3 regions of the Afipia sp. GW823-FHT06G09 genome follow, and region 1 is predicted to be linked to each of the others. Evidence: predicted binding sites of a transcription regulator. Region 1 holds the regulator's gene; each other region holds the start of a gene.

Region 1 (4,210 bases):
TTTCGCGCGCGGAACTGCGGCAGCACCGCCTGCGTCATCGCCATCATGCCGAACGTGTTGGTCTCGAACACCTCGCGCACCGTTGTCATCGGCGTCGCCTCGAACGCGCCGAAAAGTCCGATGCCGGCATTGTTGACCAGCACGTCGATGGGACCGCTCGCTGCGATGACAGCCGCAATGCTTTCCGGTCTGGTCACGTCGAGCGGCAACACGCGGAGCGTATCGTTGCGAGGCAATATGTCTTCGCGCGGCGTCCGCATGGTGGCGATCACCTTCCAGCCCTGTGCATCAAAGTGCCGGGCGGTTTCGAGGCCATAGCCGGACGAGCATCCCGTAATAAGAATAGTCTTCATGATCACTTTCCCGATGATTTTGGTACGGTTGCTATGGCGGACGCTGTCCGGACGATCTACAATGGAAAGTCCATATTTCCTTTGCGAGCGTCCGGATGTGACCGATCCCCTCTCCGAAGTCATCGCCCTGCTTCAGCCGCGCACGGTGTTCTCCAAACGCATCAGCGGTGCCGGACGCTGGGGCGTGCGCTATTCGGACTTCGGCCAGCCCAGCTTCTGCGCCGTACTTGAGGGAAGCTGCCGCCTCGCGGTCGACGGTCACCCGGCCCTGACGCTGGAAGCCGGCGACTTCGTGCTTCTGCCCGCGACACCTGGATTCACCATGTCCGGTTTCGAGCCGGTGCGGCCCGAACGCATCGACCCGAAGGTGATGCTTTCCCCGGTGGGCGAAGTCCGCCACGGCACCCGCGGCGGGCGGCCGGATGTACGTTTACTTGGCGGCTATTTCGTTTTCGACTCCCCCAACGCATCCCTGCTCGTATCGCTGCTGCCGGGATTGATCCACGTGCGCGGGGTCGAGCGGCTCTCCGTGCTGGTGCAACTCGTCGGAGAGGAATCGCGCGCGCAGAGACCCGGCCGCGATCTCGTGCTCACGCGCCTCGTGGAGGTGCTCCTGATTGAAGCACTTCGATTGGCGCCGGCTGATGGCGCGCCGCCCGGACTGCTTCGCGGACTGGCCGATCCGCGGCTCGCTCCGGCGATGCAGCAGATGCACGGTCATCTCGCGCGGCCGTGGACGATGGCGCAACTGGCCGGGAAAGCCGCGCTGTCGCGCTCGGCATTCTTCGAGCGCTTCACGCGGACCGTGGGTCTGCCGCCGATGGAGTATCTGCTCGCCTGGCGCATGGCCGTCGCCAAGGATCTGCTCCGCCGTCAGGACATCGGGCTTGGCGAAGTCGCCGAGCGGGTCGGCTACGGCTCGGCAAGCACCTTCAGCACTGCCTTCAGCCGGCATGTGGGGCAGTCCCCGGGCCGCTACGCGCGCGCTTCGGCAGAAGCTGTCGGCGCGTTGACGTGAAATTAAGGGGTTGCGGAACACATATGGAACAGATAGTGTTCGTTCATGATTTGTTTCGAGTGACTCGCAACTCCTGAGTGTCCCTTTTCATTGTTTCGCAGTGGGGATCCAGAGAGGCGCAGCTTCGGATCAGACACGGGAATTCTTGAGATCCTTGGGATCGGGGACCAATTCAGATGCTGACACGCAAACAGTATGAGCTTCTGCGCTTCATCAACGAGCGGCTCAAGGAAGCTGGTGTTCCGCCCTCCTTCGATGAGATGAAGGATGCGCTGGACCTGCGGTCGAAGTCCGGTATCCACCGGCTCATCACTGCTCTCGAGGAGCGCGGCTTTATCCGGCGGCTCGCCAACCGAGCCCGCGCCATAGAGGTCATCAAGCTTCCCGAAACGAGTGCCAGCCCCGGCGGCGCACGCCGCGGCTTCACGCCCAGCGTCATCGAGGGCAACCTGGGCAAGGTTCGCTCGGCGCCGTCGCTCGGCCCCGACGAAGATGCAAGCTTCCCTGTCGCCGTACCGGTCATGGGCCGGATCGCGGCCGGTACACCAATCGAGGCGCTGCAGACCCGCAGCCACACCATCAGCGTGCCGCCCGACATGCTCGGGTCCGGCGAACACTACGCCCTCGAAGTGCGCGGCGACTCCATGATGGAGGCTGGTATTCTCGATGGCGACACCGTGCTGATCCAGCGCAACGAGACCGCCGACACCGGCGACATCGTGGTGGCGCTGATCGACGAGGAAGAAGCCACCCTGAAGCGCTTCCGGCGGCGCGGTGCGTCCATCGCCCTGGAGCCTGCCAACGCAGCGTACGAAGTCCGAATCCTGCCGCCCAACCGCGTGCGGATTCAGGGCAAGCTGATCGGCCTGGTCCGCAAGTACTGAGTTCGACTCGAGATCAATCGTCCGGCTGGAGATCGCTCTCCGCCGGCGTAGCATCGACAGGCTGCACCGGGCGATTTGCCGGTACGGCGGGTGTATCTGCTCCATCATCGCGGGTCGCGGGCGCCCATGGACGGCCCACCCCGCGGCGGTTGGCGCTGATCGCGTAGCCGTCAGCGGTTTTGCGCAGAGCGAGTGTGCCGCGCCTGCGCAGCATTTCCTGATCCAGCACCATGGCCGCACAGTCGGCGGGCGGCTGACGCAGTGTCACGATCACAGCGGCCCGCACGCAGTCGTCCCCGAATGCTTCCGGTTTCAGTGTCAGCGCAACTGTCGAGCCGTCCGCTGTCTGCACCACACATCCGGACGTGTCGCACGAGACGCCATCGCTGAGCGATACATCGGTAGCCTTGCGCATGTCGGCGTCGGCCGCGAGCCACTCGCGCGACAGGAAGACGTCCTTTCCGGTGCGCATCAGGCGCAGTCTGCCGTCCTTCCCTCGCACCGCAACGGTGTGGCCGTCTCCCGCCACAAGAATATCCGGCTGCGGCGCCGTCAGTGCCCAGACCGTTGCGAATGCGATGAGCCCTGCACCCGCCCAACGCAGCGGCGTCCGCAGCAGACCGAGTACAATGATCCCCGCACTCATCACGGCCAGCGGGCCGGCACCGAATGACGCGATCTGGCCGATGGCGCCAGGCAGCGCTGCCACCCATTGCGACACCGCCACCATCCATCCGATGCCGACATCCATTAGCCGCCAGAACACGCCGTCGAAGCCGAACGGCATCGCCAGCAACCCGAGCAGCCCTGCGGGCATCACCAGTATCGAGACCACCGGCATCGCCGCGAGATTGGCCAACACGCCGTAAGGCGTCACGCGATGAAAATGAAACGCCGCGTACGGCATGGTCGCGAACCCGGCCACCAGCGACGCCAGCGCCAGCATCGTGATCTCGCGCCCTCCCCAGAGCGCCGCACGCGCAACCTGCGAATTGTCGGGCGATGCGAACAGGTTCGGCATGCCGATCTGGATCAACGCCACGAGTCCCAGCGTCGCCGCGAACGACATCTGGAAACTCGGATGCACGAGTGCTTCCGGCGCGATCAAGAGCACGATCATCGCCGCAACCGCCAGCGTACGGAACGTAATCGCGCGGCGATCCACCATCACCGCGATCAGCACCACCGCCGTCATGAAGAACGAGCGTTGGGTGGCGACCTCCGCGCCCGATAGCAGCAGATAAAATGCTGCGGCAATCAGCGCGGCAACTGCCGACCATTTCTTGATCGGGAACGTCACAGTGAGTGCTGGAAACAGCGCAAGCAGCGCGCGCACCGCGAAAAACACCACGCCCGCCACCACCGCCATGTGATAGCCCGAGATCGACAGCACATGGCCGAGTCCCGAAACAAACATCGCGTCGTTGACCGGCGCGGAAATCGCGTCACGCCGCCCGGTCAGCAGCGCCGTCGCGATGGCGCGGTTGTCGCCACTGAGCACACCGCGAATGCGCGCATCGATGGCGTCGCGCATGCCCTGCATCGTAGCAGCGTAGCGCAGATATGCGCCGCCGCTGCGTGGGGCATCAACCGTCTTGATCGCCCCCATCGCGAAGCCAGACGCACCGATGCCCTGGAAGTACATGTCGCGTCCGAAGTCGTAGCTTCCCGGACGCAGCGGCGAGAGCGGCGGCAGCAATCGCGCCTTCAGTTCGACAAAGCTGCCGACGGCCGGCGCTGTCCCCTTTTTGACCGACAGCCGCACGCGTTCGAGCTTGATCCCGCCGCGCGGCGAGTCCATCTCTTCGACGCGCAGCACGAAGCGGTCCGTGCGCTCGCGCTCGTCACGGGTCTCAACGAACCCCTTCAGCGCCACCGAGAACATCGGACGCGCGAGAACACCGTGAGCGACGCGCGCGGTCTTCAGAGTAGCTGCGGCAAATCCTGCTGATAAC
Region 2 (4,210 bases), on a different contig from region 1:
CTTCACCAGAAACACCGAGCCGACCCGCTGGCCGTCGATCTCGGCGATCCAGCAGCGCTCGCGGACGGGATCGAAATTTTTCAGGAACTGCGCGGCGATCTCCGCGCACAGGCCCTCGAATGAAATGTCCCAGTTGTATTCGCGGGCGTAGAGGGCGCCGTGCTGCTGCACGACCCAGCCCATGTCGCCGGGCCGGTGGGTGCGAAGCGTCACCTCGGGTCGCGTGGCTGTATTATCCAGCAACCGCTCGATCGTTGTCATCGCGGCGACAAGGCGCTGCCCGCCGCCCGCCGGCAGTGCCGCGATCATCTTGCCGACTTCATCATGGGACGCGCGTTCGAGGCGGGAGAACGCCTGCTTGCCCTTGGCGGTGAGCGCCAGCTCGAATTGCCTGCGGTCTGCGGGGACCGGCTTGCGCGTGATCAGTCCCTGTTCTGTAAAAGCCTGAACGATGCGGCTGAGATAACCGGCGTCGAGGCCGAGTTCGGCGCCGATCTCCTTGGCGAGGGCGCCATCGCGATGCGCCAGTTCGAACAACACGCGGGCTTCTGTCAGCGTAAACGGACTTTCCAGCAGATGCTGTTCGAGCACGCCGATCTTGCGGGTGTAGAAGCGGTTGAACCGCCGGACCGCGGCGATCCGGTCGTCGTTCCCGCCATCATGAATGGTGTCCATCGGCCAACATGCCTCGTCCTCGTGTGACGGGCATTTTGGCATGATTGTTGACGGGGTCAACTAATAAGTTGACGCAGTCAAGTATTATCAGGCGGCCACGAAAATCCGGGTTCGCAGCACCGCACGGCCAGCGCGGCCGATCTTGGAGATCAGTTTGGCCTCGGCCCGTCGCGCAGCGGGGGCATAGCCGCCGACCCGCTCATAATGATCGCGGGAAATCAGCAGGCCCTGGTCGGGAGAGGGGCCGGAGATAAAGCGCGCGAGCGATTTCACCCCGTCGCGCACCGTGGCGTCTTCATAAGGAGAGCGCGCATAGCGGAAGATGCCGGCCCGCTGGCGGCCGCTCAGGGAGACGTTCTGGATGAACTGCGAGGTTTCGTCGATCCAGCCCGAATCCAGCACCGCGCCCGGAAGCAGGAACAGCAGCCAGGGAGACCGGCTTTGCTGGGCGCCCGCCGCGAGCGCCGCAGCGCGCGAGCCGTCGAACTTCAGAAAATTGCATCCGGCGACATCCGCCACCCGCTCGATGGTGTCGGTCTGCGAGCGATCGACCAGCACCACGTCCCGGATGATGCCGGTCGCAGCGCCCGGCACGAGGGCCGCGAGGGTGGCAACAACGGGTTGCTCAACGCCTTCGGTGGGAATGACAACGCTGATCATGACTTGGTGAAATACGTGATCGCCGGACGACAGATGCGGCATCGTTATCATCTTGTCACACTCAGGACAGCCCGTCAGGTGCAGCTTTTTGCGGCATTCATTAACGGCCGTGATCCGGGGCCAGTCACCCTCGGAACAACCCCGCCGGGGCGAACGGGCTTCAAAAGAATCTGTGGGAGGTGTTGCTGAAGTTCTTGTTTTGTTCTCATGCGATGTTATGTTCTTTCCATGAGCCATGCATCCCATGCCCTCAAACACCCGCCGGTGACGCCCCCCTCTGATCCGGCGGGTGGTCCTTCTCCCTTTGCCGAGATTGAAGTGGCGATCGACCGCCAGCGGCGCAGGGGCCGCGGCGCGCAGTCCAATGTCAGCGGACGTTATGAGGCTGAGGCGCGCGTCACTTTCGACGACGGCTGGCAGAGTCTCGAAGACCTGCCTCCCTTCAAGACCACGGTCGCCGTCGATACCGCCCGCAAGGTTATCACCCGCAACGACTCGCCCGATATTGGCTTCGATCGTTCGATCAATCCGTACCGGGGATGCGAGCACGGCTGCGTCTATTGCTTCGCGCGTCCGACCCACGCCTATCTCGGATTGTCGCCGGGGCTCGATTTCGAGTCCAAACTGTTCGCCAAACCCGACGCGCCGGAACTGCTCCAAAAGGAACTGTCCGCGCCGGGCTACGAGCCGCGCATGATCGCGATCGGAACCAATACCGATCCGTATCAGCCCATCGAGCGCGAGCACAAAATCATGCGCGGCATTCTCGAAGTGTTGGAGCGCACCGGGCATCCCGTCGGCATTGTCACGAAATCCTCGCTGGTGACGCGTGACATCGACATTCTGGCGCGGATGGCGAAACGAAATCTCGCCAAGGTCGCGATCTCGGTGACAACGCTGGACCCCAAACTCGCCCGCACCATGGAGCCGCGCGCCGCGACCCCGCCGAAGCGGCTGGAGGCGCTGCGACTGCTGGCGGAGGCCGGCATTCCGACCACGGTGATGGTCGCACCCGTGATCCCGGCGCTGAACGATTCCGAGATCGAGCGCATTCTGGATGCCGCCGCGCATGCCGGGGTCAAGGAAGCGAGCTATGTGTTGCTGCGGCTGCCGCTTGAAGTGCGCGACCTGTTCCGCGAGTGGCTGATGGCGAATTATCCGGACCGCTATCGCCATGTCTTCACGCTGATCCGCGACATGCGTGACGGCCGCGACTACGACTCGCAATGGGGCGCCCGCATGAAGGGCACCGGGCCGATGGCCTGGATGATCGGGCGGCGGTTCGAGATCGCGTGCGAGAAACTCGGCCTCAACAAGCGGCGCTCCAAGCTGACCACGGCGCACTTCGCGCGGCCCAAGCCCGCAAACGAGCAACTGGATCTGTTCTGACTGCAAAGGGCGCTGTGTGATGAGTCTCCCCAAACCGGTTGCGCGATTCACCGTCGTGACCCTCGGTGTCAGCGACATGCGCCGGAGCATCGCGTTTTACGAGTCTCTGGGCTTTGAGCGAAAGCTCCAAGTGACAGGCGAAGAAGTGGCGTTTTTCGACACCGGTGCGACGGTTCTGGCGCTGTATTCATGGGACAAGCTGGCGCTGGATGCCGGTCTGCCGGCGCAGCCGCAGCCCGCAGGCTTTCGGGGAATCACCCTGGCATGGAACTGCCGAAGCGAGAGCGAAGTCGATGACGTGCTGGCGTTCGCTGTCGCTCAAGGCGCGCGGCTGCAAAAGGGCGCGCATCGCACCGGTTACGGCGGGTATTCGGGATATTTCACCGATCCCGACGACCATCCCTGGGAAGTTGTCATTGCCCCCGGCATTGATGTCGGGGATGACAGGCGTGTTCATCTGCCGGAATAATAGTGGGGATTAGCGGTTGCGCGTTCTACCTTAAGAACGCAAGCATAGCCGCATGAGTCGAACAAAGCCCTCCGCAGTTCCAGTTGCTGCAAAGAAAGCAAAGCCAACCGGTGTCATTGCCGTTACGCCGCCGAGCTTTCGCCGTGAACGCGCGCTGATCAAGCGCGGCGTCTGGCCGGTCGCTGGTTGCGACGAGGCGGGACGGGGACCGCTGGCCGGTCCGGTGGTGGCCGCCGCCGTGATTCTCGATCCGAAGCGAATCCCGAAAGGCATCGACGATTCCAAGCGGCTGACGCGGGAGCGCCGTGAGGAACTGTTCGAGGAAATCTGCGCGACCGCGCTCGTCTCGGTGGCGATCGCGCCGCCGTCGCGGATCGATCGCGACAATATCCTGCGTGCGTCATTGTGGGCGCTGGCGCGCGCGGTGCGTGCGCTACCCGAGGCACCGAAACATGTCTTTGTCGATGGCCGCGACCGGCTGGCTGTATCCTGCGACTGCGACGCGGTGATCGGCGGCGACGGCATTGTGATGTCGATCGCGGCGGCCTCCATTGTCGCCAAGGTCTCGCGCGACCGGCTGATGTGCCGGCTGGCGCAGGATCATCCTGGCTACGGTTTCGAGCAGCACATGGGGTACGCCGTTCCGGCCCATCTCGAAGCGCTCGACCGGCTCGGCCCGACGGTCCATCACCGACGCTTTTTCGCGCCTGTCGCGGCGTCACGCCGCAAGCATTTTGGGGAAGACGACACTCCGAAGGCTGCCCAGATCGAGATGGTCATGTCGCCCGAAGAGGCCGTCGCGGCGATCTGAGCGGTTCGGTTGCCTGATCGCCTTGTGCACTTTATCAGTGACGAACCTCTCGGCTCAGGCGTTTCATGCGTTTCACCTCCCTGATCGTTGAACTGGTCCGCGCCCGGCCCCGCCTGATCTTCTGGCTTGTGGTGCTGGCGCAGGCGGCGCTGTGGCTGTTCCTGCCCTGGCTGCTGTATGGAAGCCCGCCGGGCGAAGTCGCCACG
Region 3 (4,210 bases), on a different contig from region 1:
CGGGCTCGATCCATCGGGAAACATTTTATGCTTTCTGATCGGCGGGCCTTCACCCGGACAGTTCACGGCAAAGCGCACCGGCAATTTCGACATCAGCGATGCGGTTCTGCTGCCGTCCGGCGATCTGTTGCTGCTGGAGCGGAAGTTCTCGCTGCTGGAAGGCGTTGGCATCCGCATCCGGCGCATTCCCGCCAAATCCATCGTTCCGGATGCGGTGATCGATGGGCCGACGATTTTCGAGGTCGATCTCGGATACGAGATCGACAACATGGAAGGGATCGATGTGCATGTCGCCGACGATGGCGCGACGGTGCTGACGATGGTGTCCGACGATAATTTCTCGATGATCCAGCGCACGCTGTTGCTGCAGTTCACGCTCATTGAGGAGTGATTATCGTCCACCGCTCGCGTTTTCTTCGTGATTGCGAGCGAAGCGAAGCAAACCGCTCTTTGAAACAGAAAGAAATGGATTGCTTCGTCGCTACGCTCCTCGCAATGACGGTGTCTGGCTTCGCACGAAAACAAAAAAGGCCGGGTCGAAACCCGGCCTTTTTGAAATCTAAAATTGCGGATCGAAGGATCAGCTCGCTGCGGCGAGCTTCTTCTTTTCGATCTGGCGCTTCAGCTCGACTGCCTTCGGCGACAGGTCGCCGGAGTTGGCCTTGAGCAGGAACGCGTCGAGGCCGCCGTTGTGGTCGACCGACTTCAGCGCATTGGTCGAGACGCGCAGGCGCACGTTGCGGCCCAGCGTTTCCGAAATCAGGGTGACGTTGCACAGGTTCGGCAGGAACCGGCGCTTGGTCTTGTGGTTCGAGTGGCTGACCTTGTGGCCAACCTGAGGGCCCTTGGCCGTCAATTCGCAGCGCCGAGACATCGTGTAATCCTTTGGCGAAACCTAGTGTCGCCCCGGACCGCCCAAAGGGGTCACGTGGGGGTTTAAACCGTCCATTTCAGGAACGGCGGAGCTATAAGGGGCTGGCGGCCCAGCGTCAAGGTTGAGAGGCGGTTTCAGCGGCTTTTCTGCGCGCCAGGGGGCAGGTAGCGGCGGCAGGAAATGACGATTTTGCCCGTCAAACCAGTGATTTCCTAACATATAATCGACGTAATCCGTGACCAGACAGATATCTGAGGCTATCGATACGACTTTCGCGGCCTATTCGGGAACAAGTCCCGCAGACGCTGCGCCCGGTGGCTCCGGTCAATCGCTGGTCAGCAGGATTTCGTCGGCAATGCCCCGGTTCCCAAAGCTTTCTTGGATGCTCTCCCGGACCGCCCAAAACCAGCTTTGTCTGGGTGTTGTGGCCGTCGTGGCTCCATTGGCGATGTCTGCCAGCCCGGCCAGCGCCCAGGGCCGTCTGGACGCCAAGTATGAAGCAACGCTCGCGGGCCTTCCGATCGGCAAGGGCGCCTGGGTGGTCGACGTCGCCGAGGATCAGTATTCGGCAGCCGTCAGCGGCGCCACCACGGGGCTGATGAAATCCATAGGCGGCGGCAATGGCACCGGCACCTCGCAGGGGCGGATCACCGCCGGCCAGTTTGCGCCACTGAGCTACATTTCGACGGTCAACTACGGCAAGAAGGCTGAGGTCATCCGCATCACGCTCGGCGGCGGCAATGTCAAAGACTCGTCCATCGAGCCCAAGCCGGACGAAAATCCGGACCGGATTCCGGTCACTGACGTGCATCGCCGCAACGTCCTTGATCCGATGACGGGTGCGCTGCTGAAAGTTGCGGGCACCGGCGATCCGGTCGGTCCCGAGGCCTGCCGCAAGACGCTGTCGGTGTTCGACGGCAGGATGCGCTACGATCTGCGTCTCGATTACAAGCGGATGGAAACGGTCAAGGCCGAGAAGGGCTATCACGGCCCCGTCGTGGTCTGCGCGGTCTACTTCACCCCGATCGCCGGCTACGTTCCCGATCGCGCCTCGATCAAGTACGTCGCCGCCCAGCGCAACATGGAAATCTGGTTCGCGCCCATCGCCGGAACGCGGGTGCTGGCACCCTTCAGAATTACGATTCCGACACCGCTCGGCACCGGCATGATCGAGGCGACGGAATTCATTTCGGCGCAAAAGACCGCCAAGACGAACTGATCAAGACGAGCGCCCCGATCCGGCAGCGCTGCGATTCAGGAACGAATCTCACCGTGAATCGTGTTGACTCTCCGGCCAATCCGATTCGACTCCGGATTTAACGATTTTATCCCGATCGCGGCATGCGAGGAGTAACTTCAAACCCCATATAGTATCGCCGGTCACCAGATTGTGCGACATGTTGAGGCCATATCGCCTGCTAGGCCGAGAGTCAGCGATTCGGGCTTCTTTCGTTCCTTACCCGTTCCAAAGCTTAAGTTGCGGCACGAAAAGCGTCGCATTGTGAGACACTTCTTTCAAACTTGCTGCGGCGTCCGCGTCGTGTGCGTCATGCGGACCTCTCGAAATGCCTCTGTCGTCTTCCGTTCCGCTGTTTTCCAATGAGCGCGCCCCCGGAGCCGGTGTTACGGCGGTGCTCGGCCCGACCAACACCGGCAAGACCCATCTCGCCATCGAGCGGATGCTGGCCCATTCGTCGGGCATCATCGGCCTGCCGCTGCGCCTGTTGGCGCGCGAGGTCTACAACAAGATCGCAGCACGAGCCGGCGCAGGCGCGGTCGCGCTCATCACCGGCGAAGAAAAGATCAAGCCGCCTCACGCGCGCTACTGGGTCTCCACGGTCGAGGCGATGCCGCGCGATCTCGATGTGTCGTTTCTGGCGGTGGATGAAATCCAGATCGCGTCTGACCTTGAGCGCGGCCACGTCTTCACCGACAAGATTCTGAACCGGCGCGGGCGAGACGAAACCCTCTTGCTCGGCGCGGCGACGATGCGGCCGATCATCGAGCGGCTGCTGCCCGGTGTGAACATCGTCACCCGGCCTAGGCTGTCGCAGCTTGAGTTTGCAGGCGACCGCAAGATCACGCGGCAGCCGCGGCGCACCGCGATCGTCGCGTTCTCGGCGGATGAAGTCTACGCCATCGCCGAACTGATCCGGCGCCAGCATGGCGGTGCAGCCGTGGTGCTGGGCTCGTTGTCGCCGCGCACCCGCAATGCGCAGGTGGACATGTTCCAGTCCGGCGACGTCGATTATCTCGTCGCCACCGATGCTGTCGGCATGGGCCTCAATCTCGACGTCGATCACGTGGCTTTCGCCTCCGACCGCAAGTACGACGGCTATCAGTTTCGCCGCCTGACGCCGTCCGAGTTTGCACAGATCGCGGGCCGCGCCGGCCGTGCGACACGCGACGGCACGTTCGGCACCACGGGCCGCTGCGCGCCGTTCGAGCCGGAACTGGTCAATGCGCTGCAGAATCACACCTTCGACAGCGTGAAAATGTTGCAGTGGCGGAACACGCGGCTGGATTTCTCCTCGCTGGGCGCGCTCCAGGTCTCGCTGGCGCTGACGCCGAACCACGAGGTTCTGACCCGCGCGCCGATCGCGGAGGACATCCGCGTGCTCGACCACGCCGCGCGCGATGAGGACGTTCGCGACATGGCCAAGGGGGCCGACGCCGTGGAACGGCTCTGGGAGGCCTGCCAGATTCCCGACTACCGCAAGCTGTCGCCCGCCGCCCACGCCGAACTCGTCACCACGCTGTATGGTTTCCTGATGCGGAAGGGCCGGATCCCGGATAACTGGTTCGAGGCCCAGATCGCGCAAACCGACCGCACAGACGGCGATATCGACACATTATCGGCCCGGATTGCGCAGATACGGACCTGGACATTCGCGGCAAATCGTCCCGATTGGCTGGTGGCCCCCGAGCGCTGGCAGGCAATTGCCCGCGCCGTCGAGGATAAATTGTCGGATGCCCTGCATGAAAGGCTAACTGAGCGTTTCGTTGATCGCCGGACCAGTGTATTGATGCGGCGCTTGCGGGAAAACACGATGCTGAATACTGAGATTGGGAAGACGGGCGAAGTGATCGTAGAGGGCCATATGATTGGCCGTCTCGACGGATTCATGTTCGCGCCAGAGTCCGCTGAAGCGGGCTCCGATGCGAAGGCCTTGCAGGCCGCGGCGCTCAAGGCGCTGGCCGGCGAAATCGATGCGCGCGCTGAAAAGCTTTCAAAGGCACCGGACGAACAGTTTGTGCTGGCGTCCGACGGAACGCTGCGCTGGACCGGCGACGCCGTCGCCAAGCTTGTTGCGGCCGACGATGCGTTGCATCCGC

The links. The regulator LexA, encoded in region 1, represses DNA repair genes until DNA is damaged. The targets are predictions, from matches to a motif close to TGTTCNNNNTGTGTTCNG.
Region 2: AC1Q67_RS13510 (PA0069 family radical SAM protein) is a predicted target of LexA. The motif match lies at 1,525-1,542, and genes of this name have one in related genera.
Region 3: AC1Q67_RS09235 (helicase-related protein) is a predicted target of LexA. The motif match lies at 2,325-2,342, and genes of this name have one in related genera.

The regions. Positions count from the first base shown of each region.
Region 1 covers NZ_JBXAHF010000001.1:76,767-80,976, forward strand. Annotated here, with positions in the region: gene AC1Q67_RS00385 (SDR family oxidoreductase) at 1-353, opposite strand, end outside; gene AC1Q67_RS00390 (AraC family transcriptional regulator) at 451-1,371, shown strand; gene lexA (transcriptional repressor LexA) at 1,548-2,255, shown strand; gene AC1Q67_RS00400 (ComEC/Rec2 family competence protein) at 2,269-4,210, opposite strand, start outside.
Region 2 covers NZ_JBXAHF010000003.1:224,536-228,745, reverse strand. Annotated here, with positions in the region: gene AC1Q67_RS13520 (bifunctional helix-turn-helix transcriptional regulator/GNAT family N-acetyltransferase) at 1-675, opposite strand, end outside; gene AC1Q67_RS13515 (glycosyltransferase family protein) at 763-1,335, opposite strand; gene AC1Q67_RS13510 (PA0069 family radical SAM protein) at 1,564-2,724, shown strand; gene AC1Q67_RS13505 (VOC family protein) at 2,744-3,193, shown strand; gene rnhB (ribonuclease HII) at 3,246-4,004, shown strand; gene AC1Q67_RS13495 (glycosyltransferase family 39 protein) at 4,070-4,210, shown strand, end outside.
Region 3 covers NZ_JBXAHF010000002.1:341,420-345,629, reverse strand. Annotated here, with positions in the region: gene AC1Q67_RS09250 (esterase-like activity of phytase family protein) at 1-391, shown strand, start outside; gene rpmB (50S ribosomal protein L28) at 581-874, opposite strand; gene AC1Q67_RS09240 (DUF3108 domain-containing protein) at 1,257-2,093, shown strand; gene AC1Q67_RS09235 (helicase-related protein) at 2,440-4,210, shown strand, end outside.